Regions from separate parts of the Streptomyces sp. NPDC059906 genome, predicted to be linked through region 4. Evidence: riboswitches for the same ligand, from Rfam matches in the RefSeq annotation. Region 4 holds a riboswitch; each other region holds the start of a gene.
The links. A riboswitch is a leader RNA that binds a small molecule or an ion and turns the genes downstream of it on or off. The one in region 4 is predicted to bind cobalamin.

Region 1 (3,562 bases), on a different contig from region 4:
CGCAGCTGTTCGAGACCATGTTCCCGGACTGGTTCGCGGGCGTGGCCTTCGCGGCGATCGGCATCGGCGCCCTGGTCCCGGCGGCGATCATGTCGATCGCGGCCGCGAACCTCTTCACCCGCAACATCTACAAGGACTTCATCAAGCCGGACGCCACCCCGGCACAGGAGACGAAGGTCTCCAAGCTGGTGTCGCTCCTGGTGAAGGTGGGCGCGCTGATCTTCGTCCTGGGCATGGACAAGACCGTCGCGATCAACTTCCAGCTGCTGGGCGGCATCTGGATCCTGCAGACCTTCCCGGCCCTGGTCGGCGGCCTGTTCACCCGCTGGTTCCACCGCTGGGCGCTGCTCGGCGGCTGGGCGGTCGGCATGATCTACGGCACGGTCGCCGCCTACGGGGTCGCCTCGCCGACACAGGCGCACTTCGGCGGGTCCTCCGACGAGATCCCCGGCATCGGCGAGATCGGCTACATCGGTCTCACCGCCTTCGTGCTGAACGTCCTGGTCACCGTGGTCCTGACCTTCGTCCTGAGGGCGGTCAAGGCGCCCGACGGCGTGGACGAGACCAAGCCGAGCGACTACACGGCCGACGCCGGCGACCCCGGCGTCCAGGTGGAACTGCCGCCGGCCACGGCGGGCAGCTCGCACTGACCCCTGGTTCGAGGCGGGCCGTCGGAGAAATCCGGCGGCCCGTTGTCGTACCCGTCGGGCACACTCGGGGTCATGGACTTCGTGATCCGGCGGGCGACGGCCGAGGAGTACGACACCCTCGGCGAGATCACCGCGCAGGCCTACCTGCGCGACGGCCTCCTCGACTTCGGGGAGAGCGACTCCTACCTGGACGAGCTGCGCGACGTGGCCAAGCGGGCGGCGGCCGCCGAGGTGCTGGTCGCCGTGGCCGACACCCGGGTGCTCGGCGGCGTGACCTTCGTACCGTCCGGCGGCCCCATGGCGGACATAGCCCGCCCCGGCGAGGCCGAGATACGCATGCTCGCCGTCGCCCGCGAGGCACGCGGCCGCGGGGCGGGCGAGGCCCTCGTACGGGCCTGTGTCGACCGCGCCCGGACGGTGACGGGGTGCACGGGCGTCGTGCTGTCGACCCAGGCCACCATGCGCACCGCCCACCGTCTCTACGCGCGCCTGGGGCTTCGTCCGCACGCCCGACCGCGACTGGAACCCGCTGCCGGAGCTGGACGACATCACGCTGCTCACCTACGAACTGACGCTCTGACACGGCCGCGGCACCCCATCACAACACCCCGTCGAGACACAACATCTGGGGGTGCTCGCGTCCCCCGGCACAAGATGTATGCTCGTGCTCGCTGTCGCCGCAGGGGAATCCGGTGCGAATCCGGAACTGTCCCGCAACGGTGTACTTGCGTGCATCCGTACGTCTTCGCACGTGCGCGCACGCCTGTCCAGTCCGAGGACCTGCCGACAGCGCGCCCGGCCGCCCTGGCCCGGGTGCCATGACGTCCGGGCCTCGTGGAGTGGGCCGGTGGACGCGACGCCGCGTGCGCTCGTGAGCTGCCCCCTGCCCTCCCTCCGCCGGGCCCCGTGCCGAGCGAGGGAGTGCTCCACGTGACCATCGCGCCAGCCGATCCGGCTTCAGCGACCCCGGTGACGGCGACCGGGGAACCCGACGGACCCGGTGCCGCCCTGCTGCGGACCCTGACCGGGCTGACCGCCGACCTCCAGGGCGCCGACCCCGGCCGGGTGGCCGCCGCCGCACTGCGCGGCCGGTCCGCCCGCGCCGACGAGGCCGAGCTGCGCGAGCTGGCCACCGAGGCCGCCGCCGGCCTGATCTCCGAGGACCCGGTCTACTCCCGGCTGGCCGCCCGCCTGCTGACCATCGGCATCCGCGCCGAGGCCGCCTCCCAGGGCGTCGTCACCTTCACCGACTCCGTCGCCACCGGCCACCGCGAGGGCCTGATCGCCGACCGCACCGCGGCCTTCGTCCGGCTGCACGCGGCCCGCCTCGACGCGCTGGTCGACCCGGCCGCCGACGACCGCTTCGGCTACTTCGGCCTGCGTACCGTCTACAGCCGCTACCTGCTCCGCCACCCGCTCACCCGCAAGGCCGTCGAGACGCCCCAGCACTTCCTGCTGCGGGTCGCCGCCGGACTCGCCGAGGACGACACCACCCGGTCCGTGGACGAGGTCGCCGCCCTCTACGGCCTGATGAGCCGCCTCGACTACCTCCCCTCCTCCCCCACCCTCTTCAACTCCGGCACCCGGCACGCCCAGATGTCGTCCTGCTACCTCCTGGACTCCCCCAAGGACGAGCTGGACTCCCTCTACGACCGCCTCCACCAGGTGGCCCGCCTGTCCAAGCACGCCGGCGGCATCGGCATCGCCTACTCCCGCGTCCGCGCCCGGGGTTCGCTGATCCGCGGCACCAACGGGCACTCCAACGGCATCGTCCCGTTCCTGAAGACGCTGGACGCCTCGGTCGCCGCCGTGAACCAGGGCGGCCGGCGCAAGGGCGCCGCCGCGGTCTACCTGGAGACCTGGCACGCGGACGTCGAGGAGTTCCTGGAGCTGCGGGACAACACCGGCGAGGACGCCCGCCGTACGCACAACCTGAACCTCGCGCACTGGATCCCGGACGAGTTCATGCGCCGCGTGGACGCCGACGGGGCCTGGTCGCTGTTCTCCCCCGCCGACGTGCCGGAGCTGACCGACCTGTGGGGCGAGGAGTTCGACGCCGCCTACCGCAGGGCGGAGGAGGCGGGGCTGGCCCGCAGGACGCTGCCCGCCCGGGAGCTGTACGGCCGCATGATGCGCACCCTCGCGCAGACCGGCAACGGCTGGATGACCTTCAAGGACACCGCCAACCGCACGGCCAACCAGACCGCGACCCCCGGCCACGTCGTCCACTCATCCAACCTCTGCACGGAGATCCTGGAGGTCACCGACGACGGGGAGACCGCGGTCTGCAACCTGGGCTCGGTCAACCTCGGCGCGTTCGTCGACCCCGCGAAGGGCGACATGGACTGGGAGCGCCTGGACGCCACCGTCCGCACCGCGGTCACCTTCCTGGACCGGGTCGTCGACATCAACTTCTACCCGACCGAGCAGGCGGGCCGCTCCAACGCCCGCTGGCGCCCGGTCGGCCTCGGCGCGATGGGCCTCCAGGACGTCTTCTTCCAGCTGCGTCTGCCCTTCGACTCCCCCGAGGCGAAGGCCCTGTCCACCCGCATCGCCGAGCGGATCATGCTCGCCGCGTACGAGACCTCCGCCGACCTCGCCGAGCGGGGCGGCCCCGCGCCGGCCTGGGAGAAGACCCGTACGGCCAAGGGGGTGCTGCACCCGGACCACTACGGCGTCGAGCCGGCCTGGCCGGAGCGCTGGGCCGCGCTGCGCGAGCGCATGGCGACGACCGGACTGCGCAACTCCCTGCTCCTGGCCATCGCGCCGACCGCGACCATCGCCTCCATCGCCGGTGTCTACGAGTGCATCGAGCCGCAGGTGTCCAACCTGTTCAAGCGCGAGACGCTGTCCGGAGAGTTCCTCCAGGTCAACTCGTACCTGGTGGACGACCTCAAGCGGCTCGGCGTGTG
Region 2 (3,562 bases), on a different contig from region 4:
GCAGCACACCGTACGTCCGCCGTCCGGTGAGGCCGTGCAGCATGTCCAACCCGGGCTCCAGGAGCGACACATCGCCCCGGAACTTGTTCACCAGGAACCCGGCGACCAGTGCCTGGTCCTCGGGCGCCAGCAGCGCCACCGTGCCGAAGAAGGAGGCGAAGACGCCGCCGCGGTCGATGTCGCCGACGACGAGGACGGGGAGTCCGGCGCCCCGGGCGATCCCCATGTTCACGATGTCGGTGCGACGCAGGTTGATCTCGGCCGGGCTGCCCGCCCCCTCGCAGATCACCGCGTCGTAGGTGCCGCGCAGTTCGGCGAGCGAGTCGAGCACCGTGCCGAGCAGCCGCTCCTGGCGCCCGCCGTGATAGCCGCGGGCGCTCATCTCGCCCACGGGCCTGCCGAGCAGCACGACCTGGCTGCTGCGCTCACCGCCGGGCTTGAGCAGCACGGGGTTCATGTGCGCGGTCGGCTCCACCCGGCAGGCCTGGGCCTGCATGGCCTGCGCCCGCCCGATCTCGGCGCCGTCCCGGGTCACGAAGGAGTTGAGCGACATGTTCTGCGCCTTGAAGGGCGCCACCTTGACGCCCTGGCGCACCAGCCAGCGGCAGATCCCGGCGGTGACGACGCTCTTGCCGGCGTCGGAGGTGGTGCCGGCGACGAGCAGGCCACCGTTCATGACGTACGTCCCTTCGCGACGCCCCGGTTCTTCAGGGAGGCGGCCCCGCTCGCGAGCAGCCGCGCGCCCGCGCACACGCCCAGCGCCAGCCAGCCCACGCGCCGGGACAGGCGTACGGCACGGTCGATGTCGCCGGAGCCGGACGCCCGTACGGCGCGTCCCGCCGCCCCGTTGAGGACGGGCCGGTGCTCGACCCGCCCGCCGTACGAGAGCGTCCCGCCGAGCCGCACGCCGAGGGCGCCCGCGAAGGAGGCCTCCACGGGCCCGGCGTTGGGGCTCGGGTGCCGTGCGGCGTCCGCGCGCCAGGCCCGTACGGCGCCCCGCGGGTCGCCACCGGCGACGGTGGCCAGTACGGCGGTGAGGCGGGCGCCCGGCCAGCCCGCGAGGTCGTCGAGGCGGGCCGAGGCCCAGCCGTAGCGGCGGTACCTGGGCGACTTGTGGCCGACCATCGCGTCCAGCGTGTTCACGGCCCGGAAGCCGAGCAGCCCCGGAACCCCGGCCACCGCGCCCCAGACCAGGGCGCCCACCACCGCGTCCGAGGTGTTCTCGGCGACGGACTCCACGACGGCCCGGGCGATCCCGTCGGCGTCCAGCGCCTGCGGGTCCCGCCCGCACAGGTGCGGCAGCCGCGCCCGCGCCGCCCCGACGTCCCCGGCGTCCAGGGCACGGCCGACGGCGGTGGCCTCGCGGGCCAGCGAGCTGCCGCCGACGACCGACCAGGTGGCCGCGGCGGTCAGCGCGACGGAGGCGGCGGGGGAGCGGCGTACGGCGTGCGCGGCGGCCGAGCCGAGGACGGCGGCGCCGCCGGCGCACACGACGGTGTGCAGGGCGCCCCAGCCCCGGTGGTCCCGCCACAGCACCTGTTCCACGGCGCCCGCGGCACGGCCGAACGCGGCGACCGGGTGTCCGCGGCGAGGATCGCCGAGGAGGAGGTCACCGAGGAGGCCGGCGGCGGCGCCGTACGCGAAGACGCGTCCGGCACGCACGGCTCAACCGGCCGTGGGAAGGGGAAGTCGAAGCGTGTCGCTGGTGAGCCCGGAACGGCAGCCGCGCATGGCGATAGGTCCTCACTCAGGGTGTCCGCGCCCTGGTTCGAAGAGCACGGCGGCGAGAGTTCCTGGCTCCCGGGGATCCTGTCCCCGGTCACAGTGGCGGGACCGCGCCGGATTCGCACCGGGCTTCCTCTTCTGCCGCCGTAGATGGCCCCGGAAGTCCACCACGGTCCGCGAACACCCGTCAACCTGGCGTTGACCTGCGACGGGGGAGTGTGCGAAGGCCCACACCCGAGTGGTGTGCGCCGGTACGCGAAGAGGCGGGGCGCGGAACGGTTCGAGTCCGTCCCGCGCCCCGCCCCGGGGGCGTGCGCCCGTGCGTGGGGCGACGCTCAGGCGACGATCAGATAGATCCCGTACGCCACCGCCGCCGTGCACGCCGCGAAGCACGCGTAGGCGCCGGTGACCGCGAGGGCCGCGGAGCCGCCCCGGGCGGCGGCCCGCTCCTGGCGGGAGAGGCCGACGATGCCGAGGGTGAACAGGCCCACCAGGGCCACCGTGACCACGAGGCTGACGCCGAAGACGGAGCCGAGGGCTGCCCAGTCGATGCTCATGGAGGTTCGCTTCCTTCGTACCCGGCAGGCGGGTTCAGACGGTGGTGGCGGCCGACGGGGCCTTGGGGTCGGGGGTGGTGGCCGGGGCGGGGACGGTGGCCGCCAGCTCCTCGGTCGCGCCCGTCGGGGGCGGCGACACGGCGGCCATCGCCGTGGTGACCACACCGGCGGGCTCGGGCTGCCCCGGCCCCTCGGTGTCCACCGGGTCGCCCTCGACGACGTTGGTGTGGTCGACGACCTCGCGGCGGGAGATCCGCCAGATCGCGAAGCTGGAGGCGATCAGGAACACCGCGACGAGGGCCGTACCCCAGTCGCCGGCGCGGCAGACCCACTCGGCGAGCGCGGCGACCAGGGCCGCGGCCGGCAGCGTCAGGCCCCAGGCGACGAACATCCGGGTGGCCGTGGACCAGCGGACCACACCGCCCTTGCGGCCGAGGCCCGCGCCCATCACCGCACCGGAGACCGAGTGCGTGGTGGACAGCGAGAAGCCGAGGTGGGAGGAGGCCAGGATGACCGTGGCGGCGCTGGTCTGGGCGGCGAAGCCCTGCTGCGGCTGGAGGTCGGTCAGGCCCTTGCCCATGGTGCGGATGATGCGCCAGCCGCCCAGGTAGGTGCCGAGCGCGATGGCCAGACCCGCGCTCAGGATGACCCACACCGGCGGGTCGGAGTCGGGGGCGAGCGAGCCGCCGGCGATCAGGGCGAGGGTGATGATGCCCATGGTCTTCTGGGCGTCGTTGGTGCCGTGGGCCAGCGAGACCAGACCGGCGGAGGCGATCTGCCCGGCCCGGTAGCCCTTCTTGGCGGCCCTGCCGTCGGCCTTGCGGCCCAGCGAGTACGTCATCCGGGACGCGAGCATCGCCGCGAGGCCGGCCACGAGCGGGGCGGCGATCGCGGGGAGGAGCACCTTGGTGACGAGGACGTCGCCGTTGACCGCGCCGATGCCGGCCGAGGCGACGGCGGCACCGATCAGGCCGCCCATCAGGGCGTGCGAGGAGCTGGACGGGAGCCCGACCAGCCAGGTCAGGAGGTTCCAGAGGATCGCGCCGACCAGGGCGGCGAAGATGACCTCGGGACGGATGCCGGTCTCGTCGACGAGACCCTTGGAGATCGTGTTGGCGACCTCCACCGAGAGGAAGGCGCCTACAAGGTTGAGGACGGCGGACATCGCCACCGCCACCTTGGGCTTGAGCGCACCGGTCGAAATGGTCGTTGCCATCGCGTTCGCGGTGTCGTGGAAACCGTTCGTGAAATCAAACGCGAGTGCGGTTACCACCACAATC
Region 3 (3,562 bases), on a different contig from region 4:
CACGTCCTGGCCGACCGAGGCCGCGAAGAGCTGGTCGTCCGGGTCCTGGACCACCAACTGCACGGTGGTCCGCAGCCGGGTCAGCCCCCTGCGGTCGTACGTCACCGGCTCCCCGTCGACCGTCAACGCCCCCGCGCGCGGCCTCAGTCCGCCGCTGAGCAGCCGCATCAGCGTGGTCTTGCCGCTGCCGTTGCGGCCCAGCAGCGCCAGCGCGCGCCCCTCGCGCACCGCGAAGTCCAGGCCCGTCAGCACGTCCGGGCCCTCCTCGTACGCGAACGACGCGCCCCGCAGGGCGACCAGGTCCGGGGTCGGTTCGGGTGACCGCACCGGTTCGCTCACGACAGGGGTCCTTCCAGTACGAGGGTGAGGCCGGCCAGCGCCGCAAGGAGCGCGACGCTCGCCGCCGTGAACGGCACCGAGACGCGCGCCTCGGGCACCAGTACGCGCAGGGTGCCGTCGTAACCGCGCCCGGCGAGCCCCGACTGGAGCCGCGCCGCCCGGTCGAAGGCCCGCACGAACGCGGTGGCGCCGAGCCCGCCGAGCGAACGCCAGGTCGCGGCCCGGGTGGTGTGGCCGAGCCGCGCCGCCTGCGCCTGACGGATCCGGCGTACGGAGTCCAGCAGCAGGAAACTCATCCGGTACGTCACCAGCGCCACGTCCACCACCGGCGCGGGCACCCCGGCCCGCACCAGGCGCGGCAACAGGTCCGACATCGGCGTGGTGAACGCGAACAGCAGCACCCCCAGCGAGGCCGCCGAGGTGCGCAGCAGCAGCTCACCGGCGCGCGCCGCGCCGCCGTCGGCCGCCGACAGGAACCCGTCGGGACCCCCGACCTGCACCAGCAGCGGCAGCGCGCCCGTCACACAGAATCCCAGCGGCACCCGGTAGGCCCGCCACAGCCGCCGCCCCGGCACGCCCGCCGGGCCCAGCAGTACCGTCAGCGCCGCCACCAGCACCAGCGCCGCACCCGGCCAGGGCGGCAGCGAGATCGCGAGCACGGTCAGGCCGAGACCAAGCACCGCCTTGTCCACGGGATGACGGCGGCGCCAGCGGCTGCTGTGCGCCGCCGCGTCGATCGGCAGCACTCAGTCGCCCGCGGGGGCGTCCCGCAGCGCCGCCGCCGTCCGCTCCTCGCCCTGCCGCCGCCCCCGGCGCAGACCGAAGTAGTACGCCAGCACCCCCGCGCCGAGCGCGGCCTGCACCGCGAACAGCGCCGACTCGATCTCCCCGGACGGCGGTTCGTACAGCGGCGAGAACCACGGCTCGTAGTCCGGCTCGATCTCGGTGATCGCCGTCTCGGCCTCCGCGTCGGCACCGGCGAACGGCTCCTCCTTGTGGTCGCCGAGCCCCAGCACCAGCGGCAGCGCCGCGAGCGCGGCCACGGCGAGCAGCAGCAGAGCGTTGATCTTCGCGTTGCGGGTCATCGGGCCACCGCCTCCGGCTCGTCGGACGTGGTCTTCCCGGACCGGGTCAGCAGCACGCCCAGCCGGGTCAGTTCGCCCTTGCTGGACTGCACGAGCAGCCGCATCACGATCACCGTGAGCAGGCCCTCGCTCACCGCGAGCGGGATCTGGGTCACCGCGAAGATGGACCCGAACTTGCCGAGCGCGCCCAGGAATCCGCTGCTCGGGTCCGGGAAGGCCAGCGCCAGCTGCACGCTGGTGACGCAGTAGGTGGACAGGTCGGCGACGAACGCGCCGAAGAACACGGTGACCATGAGCGGCACGTCGAAGCGGCGCAGCAGTCTGTAGACCCCGTACCCGGCCCAGGGACCGACGATCGCCATCGAGAAGACGTTGGCGCCGAGCGTGGTCAGCCCGCCGTGGGCGAGCAGCAGCGCCTGGAAGAGCAGGGTGATGGTCCCCAGGACCGCCATGATCGGCGGCCGGAACAGGATGGCGCCCAGCCCGGTGCCGGTCGGGTGCGAACAACTCCCGGTGACGGACGGCAGTTTCAGGGCCGACAGCACGAACGTGAAGGCTCCGGAGGCGCCGAGGAGCAGCGTGCTCTCCGGGTGCTCCCTGACCTCACGGGTGAGTGACCGGACTCCGTGGACGACGAACGGCGCGGACGCGACACCCCAGGCGATCGCGTGCGCCGGTGGCAGAAAGCCCTCGGCTATGTGCATGGCTCAGCAGACCCTCTCCAGCACCTCGTGGATGGACGACGCGCCTTGGCCGGTCTCCTGGCTTACGGGTACCACCGCCCGTGCTCCGCCTTCCCGGATCGCAAGCGATCCAGTGGCTGCCCGTGAGGGCCGGAGCCGGACTTTCCCGATTCACAGTGGCGAGGGCCGCACCGGCATCACACCGGATTTCCCGTTCACCAAGGCGTGGCGACAGTAGTGCTCCCACGGGGGTGGGCACAAGCAGGCCTCGGGCCCGGCACCCGCCCCGCCGGACCGCCGCACACGCCTCAGGGCTGCGCAAACGCCCGGCGCCGCCGCTCCGTCAGCCGCCGCCGCTCGTCCTCGCCCAGCGTGGCGAAGATCTCCGCGCGCCTGTGGTGCAGGGCACGCAACTCCTCCTCGCCGAGCGACTCGGCCCAGCGGCGGCGCGCCTCGCTCAGGCGGGCGACTTCTTCCGGCGTCAGGGGACGTTCCATGGCGGTCATCTCCTCGATCACGTTCAGATAGGTCTCGGTCGAGCCGTCGGCCGAGGCGTCCAGCGCGTCCAGCACGCCGAGCAGCCGGATCCGCAGCTCGGCCGTCTGCCGCAGCCGCTCCTCGACGACGCCGAGCTGCCGCCGGATCAGCTCCGCCGGATCGTGGTCCGGCTCGGCGTCCAGCAGCGCGCGGATCTGCGCCAGGGGGAGCCCGAAGCTGCGCAGCGCCAGCACGCGGTGCAGGCGCCGGACGTCGTCGGCGTCGTAGCAGCGGTGGCCGCCCTCGGTGCGGGCGGACGGGGTGAGCAGACCGAGCCGGTCGTAGTAGCGCAGGGTGCGGATGCTCAGCCCGGTCTCCCGCGCGAGTTCGCCGATGCGCCGGGTGCCGTCGGTCGCGTACGTCATGGGGCTCCTCCTCGGTGTGCGACCGAGGCTAGAAGGTGACGCGGCGGCAGTTTCAAACCCCGTCCGGGACGGGACGTGAAACCGCCGCCGTCAGCGCGAGCGGCCGCGCTGGGGCCGCCGGGCCACCATGTCCCGCATGCGGGTGGTCAGCGCGGTGGCGGCGGCGGTGAGGAAGACGAAGCTGTACGTGATCTGCAGGATGGTCACGACCCGCGCGGCCTGGCCCCGCGGGGTGATGTCCCCGTACCCGACGGTGGCCAGCGTCACCACGGTGAAGTACAGCGCGTCGATCCGGGTGTGCAGCCCGCTGAACTGGCCCGGCGCCTTGGCCAGGGCGTAGTACGTCGCCGAGAAGACGTGCACCGACAGCACGATCAGCAGCGAGATGACCACCCCGGGGCGGCTGTCCGGATGGTCGAGGAGGACGTGCCGGATCTGCCGGAGCAGCAGCACGGCCACGACGGTCAGCAGCACCGCGAACAGCGTCCAGCTCAGCACCGGCCGCTGCGGGCCGAGGTGGTCGAGGGGGAGCAGGAAGTAGGCCACCACCACG
Region 4 (3,562 bases):
AGTACCAGCAGCGTGACGCCGAGCCGCGTACGGCCCGGTCCTGATCCGGTGGACTTCCCCCGCACCGTCCCTTCGGCGGGCGTGCCGGTGGCGGCCTGGGTCACCGGAAGCTCTCGGGGTGCAGTCCGCGGGCCAGGTCGTCGACCGCGTAGGCCGAGCGGATGCCGACCAGGGTGGCGGTCAGCGGCAGGACGACGAACCGCTTGTTCCTGACGGCGGGTACGTCGGCGAGCGCGGGCTGGGAGAGCAGGAACTTCTTCTTCTCCTCGACGCTTTTGGCGCCGGCGTAGTCGTAGACGGCGATGACTTCCGGCCTGCGCTCGACGACCTGCTCCCAGGAGACGTCGCCGAAGACATCGTCCAGGTCGGCGAAGACGTTCTCGCCGCCGGCCAGCCGGATCAGTTCGGTTCCCAGGCTCTTGCCGCCCGCGGTGAAGGCGCTCTTGTCGCCGCTGTCGTAGACGAAGACGGGCACCTGGGGCTCGCCCTTGACGGCGGTGGTGGCCTTGCCGACCCGTGTCCGGAGGTCGGCGACCAGTTCGTCCGCCCGGTCGGGCACGCCGAAGATCTTGCCGATGGTGCGGATCTCGTCGTAGGTGTCCTTCATCGTCACGCGCTTCTTGCCGCAGTACTCGCGGTTGAGGTGGGTGTGGATGCCGGCGTCGGCGAACGCCTTGCGGGAGCGGCCCTCGTTCTCGGCGAAGGCGCTGCCGTAACCGCCGTAGACGAGGTCCGGCTCGGCGTCCAGGATCCGCTCGAACGACGGCTCCTTCTTCGCCAGTTCGGGGACCGACTCGTAGTCCTTCCGCAACTCGGGCAGGACGGCGGAGTCGGGGAAGGCCGTGCCGACCATGCGGTCCTTCAGACCGAGGGCGAGCATGAGTTCCGCCGGGTGCTGATGGATGGTGACCACCCGCGACGGCGGCCTGTCGTACGTCGTCTTCACACCGCAGTTGTCGATCGTGACCGGGAAGCCCGCGGGCACGGCCGCGGTGGCCTGCGCGTCGCCACCGCTCTCGTCGGACGAACCGCAGCCGGTGGCCAGCAGCACGGACGAGAGGGCCACGGCGGTGACCGTGGCACGAAGGAACCCGCGCGTGCGGGCAGGGGTGAACAAAGGGGACACGTGAAGCCTCCTGGAGTCCGCGCTCCTCGGGACGGGCCCGCGACGGACCAGTGTCCTGACTCCCGGATCGACGTTCCCTCCGCCTTCCCGCGCACAGCGCAGTGGCATGTCGGAGGGGCGCTCCCCGGTCACAGTGGCGGGACCGTGCCGGATTCGCACCGGCTTCCTGTCTCCCGTCGCGGCGATGACCAGATGATCCTACGACCCCTGAGCAGGCGGCAAAAGGGCGTGCGGACCCGGCCGCACGCCCTGCCTTCCTCACGCTTCGCGGACCGCCCGAAGGACGAGCCGCTCGGCGTTCGCGTCGTAGGGGCGTCCGTCGAACCCGCCGAAGACCTCCACGCGGCCGAACCCCGCTTCCTCGGCCATCCGCCGCAACTCCACCGCGCTGTACACGAACCATGTCAAGGTGGCCCGCGTCACCCGCTCGCCCCGGACCAGCACCCACTCGCTGCGCAGCCGCGCCCATTCGTCCAGCACGGTGTCGGTCTGCACCATCAGGTCGTCGCCCCGCCGCACCACCTTGGGCGGGGTGACCCTGCGGGCCAGGAGCTCCTTCCCGGCCAGGTCGAGGACGAGCGTGCCGCCCGGGGCGAGGCAGGTGTGCATGGTGCGCAGCACGCGCGCGTTGTCGGCGGGATCCTCGAAGTATCCGAAGGAGGTGAACATGTTGAGGACGACGTCGAAGCCGCCCGGCGCTTCGTACTCGCGGGCGTCGGCCCGGACGTACGTCACCTCGGCACCGGCGTCGGCCGACCGCTTGCGTGCCCGGTCCAGCATGGCCGGGCTCAGATCCACTCCGGTCACGCGGTGCCCGCGGCGTGCGAGCGGGACGGTGAACACCCCCGGCCCGCAGCACAGGTCCAGCACGCGTGATCTCTCGGTCAGGGCGAGCAGGGGAGAGGTGTCGAGGAGTTCCTCGGCCTGCTCGTAGCGCTGCTCGGAGAAGAGGAAGTCGTGGAACTCGGTCCAGAAGTCATCGTCCTGGAATCCGCCCGTCCGTGTCATCGCGGGTCAGTGCTCCTTCGTGGTCGCCGTCGGGGACAGGGCGCCGCGCCGTGCGGCGGCGCAGGGTGAGCAGCAGAGGGGGAAGCAGCAGGCACTGCGCGGCTGCCAGCAGCCAGAACCAGCCGGTGTGTCCGGCCCGTTCGCCGAGGCCGTACACCTGCCCGCCCAGCACGCCGCTCGCGCAGGCGCCCAGGCCCGCGGCCAGCCGCTGCCGGCCGAAGACGACGGCGTCGGAGCGGGGGCTCCGGCGCAGTGCCTCCAGGTCGTTCTTGAGGAACAGCACGATGTCGCCGAGGGTGATCAGCGCGCCGCCCGCCAGCAGCGCCGCCCGGGTACCGGCCGCCAGCACGGCCAGGCCCGCTGCCAGGCCCGTGAACCCGACCGCGAGGGCGAGGGCGTACGGCATGCGCCGGATCAGGCCGGACGCGAGCGGCTGTACGACGACGACCAGCGTGAAACAGAGCAGCAGCACCAGACTGTAGAAGGCGCTGGAAGCGCGCTCGACGGCGTACACCGCCAGGAAGTGCTGGAAGTGGAAGTAGAGGTAAAAGGCCAGCGCGTTGGCGGCGAACGGCAGGAGTGCCACGCCGGCGAGTAGTCCCGGGCGGGCCGTTTGCGTCGATTCGGCGGGGTGCGTCCCGTGGGTCTCCGGTAGCCGTGCGTGTCCTGCCGTGACCGCGAGGAACAGCGTCGTGACGGCTGCGAACAGCCAGCCGGGCGCGGACAGGACGAACGGCCCGGCGATGAGCGGGCCGAGGGCCATCCCGGCGTTGAGTGCCGCGTTGCCCGCCGACAGGAACGCCGGGCGGCGCTGGTCGTCGACGCCGTGTACCAGGTACGCCTTGTTGGCGGGCAGGTAGAGCGCGGCACCGCAGCACGTCAGGACCAGTGCCCAGACGGCGAGGGGCGGCCAGCGCAGGGCCAGCAGGAGCCCGGTGAAACCGGCGGTGCGTACGGCCAGTGCCCACAGCATGGTGCGGCGCAGCCCGATCCGGTCCGCGAGGGCTCCGCCGGCGATGCCGCCGGAGAACTGCACGAGCGATGCCACGGCCAGGACCACGCCGACCGTGCCGAGCCCCATCCCGAGCCGCTCGTGCAGGAACACCGACATGAACGGCAGGACCATGAAGCTGCCGAGGGGGATGAGGAAGGAGCTGAGCAGGAGGAACCGCAGCGGGCCGGTGAGCGGGAACAGCGAGGCCCGCAGGCCCGGTTCCCGGGGGGTGCGTTCACCCACCGGGCGCCTCCCGGCCGGCCGGCTCGGTGCGGACACGCAAGGCGTTGGCAGCGGCCACCGCGCGGTGGGTGGCGAGTTCGGCGGTCTCCGCCTCGGCGTACACGAGGCCCGCGTATCCACGGCTGTCGCCGAGATGCTCCACGAGGTCGCCGGGCTGCTTGGTCGGATACCAGGTGGGTGCTCCCGGCATC

Region 1: linked by a shared signal. The riboswitch ahead of ACFV9J_RS25155 (ribonucleoside-diphosphate reductase subunit alpha) and the one ahead of ACFV9J_RS17865 (ABC transporter substrate-binding protein) in region 4 are both predicted to bind cobalamin.
Region 2: linked by a shared signal. The riboswitch ahead of ACFV9J_RS09390 (cobalamin biosynthesis protein) and the one ahead of ACFV9J_RS17865 (ABC transporter substrate-binding protein) in region 4 are both predicted to bind cobalamin.
Region 3: linked by a shared signal. The riboswitch ahead of ACFV9J_RS28900 (energy-coupling factor ABC transporter permease) and the one ahead of ACFV9J_RS17865 (ABC transporter substrate-binding protein) in region 4 are both predicted to bind cobalamin.

What each region holds. Positions count from the first base shown of each region.
Region 1 covers NZ_JBHWKU010000017.1:158,927-162,488, reverse strand. Annotated here, with positions in the region: gene mctP (monocarboxylate uptake permease MctP) at 1-650, shown strand, start outside; partial or broken gene ACFV9J_RS25160 (GNAT family N-acetyltransferase) at 723-1,230, shown strand; cobalamin riboswitch at 1,292-1,453, shown strand; gene ACFV9J_RS25155 (ribonucleoside-diphosphate reductase subunit alpha) at 1,581-3,562, shown strand, end outside.
Region 2 covers NZ_JBHWKU010000004.1:372,951-376,512, forward strand. Annotated here, with positions in the region: gene ACFV9J_RS09385 (cobyric acid synthase) at 1-676, opposite strand, end outside; gene ACFV9J_RS09390 (cobalamin biosynthesis protein) at 673-1,662, opposite strand; cobalamin riboswitch at 1,768-1,901, opposite strand; gene ACFV9J_RS09395 (hypothetical protein) at 2,061-2,282, opposite strand; gene pitH (low-affinity phosphate transporter PitH) at 2,317-3,562, opposite strand, start outside.
Region 3 covers NZ_JBHWKU010000023.1:70,116-73,677, forward strand. Annotated here, with positions in the region: gene ACFV9J_RS28885 (ATP-binding cassette domain-containing protein) at 1-339, opposite strand, end outside; gene cbiQ (cobalt ECF transporter T component CbiQ) at 336-1,085, opposite strand; gene ACFV9J_RS28895 (energy-coupling factor ABC transporter substrate-binding protein) at 1,086-1,424, opposite strand; gene ACFV9J_RS28900 (energy-coupling factor ABC transporter permease) at 1,421-2,128, opposite strand; cobalamin riboswitch at 2,158-2,345, opposite strand; gene ACFV9J_RS28905 (MerR family transcriptional regulator) at 2,416-3,009, opposite strand; gene ACFV9J_RS28910 (potassium channel family protein) at 3,100-3,562, opposite strand, start outside.
Region 4 covers NZ_JBHWKU010000010.1:147,484-151,045, reverse strand. Annotated here, with positions in the region: gene ACFV9J_RS17870 (FecCD family ABC transporter permease) at 1-65, opposite strand, end outside; gene ACFV9J_RS17865 (ABC transporter substrate-binding protein) at 101-1,126, opposite strand; cobalamin riboswitch at 1,175-1,296, opposite strand; gene ACFV9J_RS17860 (class I SAM-dependent methyltransferase) at 1,385-2,134, opposite strand; gene ACFV9J_RS17855 (MFS transporter) at 2,103-3,371, opposite strand; gene ACFV9J_RS17850 (ATP-grasp domain-containing protein) at 3,364-3,562, opposite strand, start outside.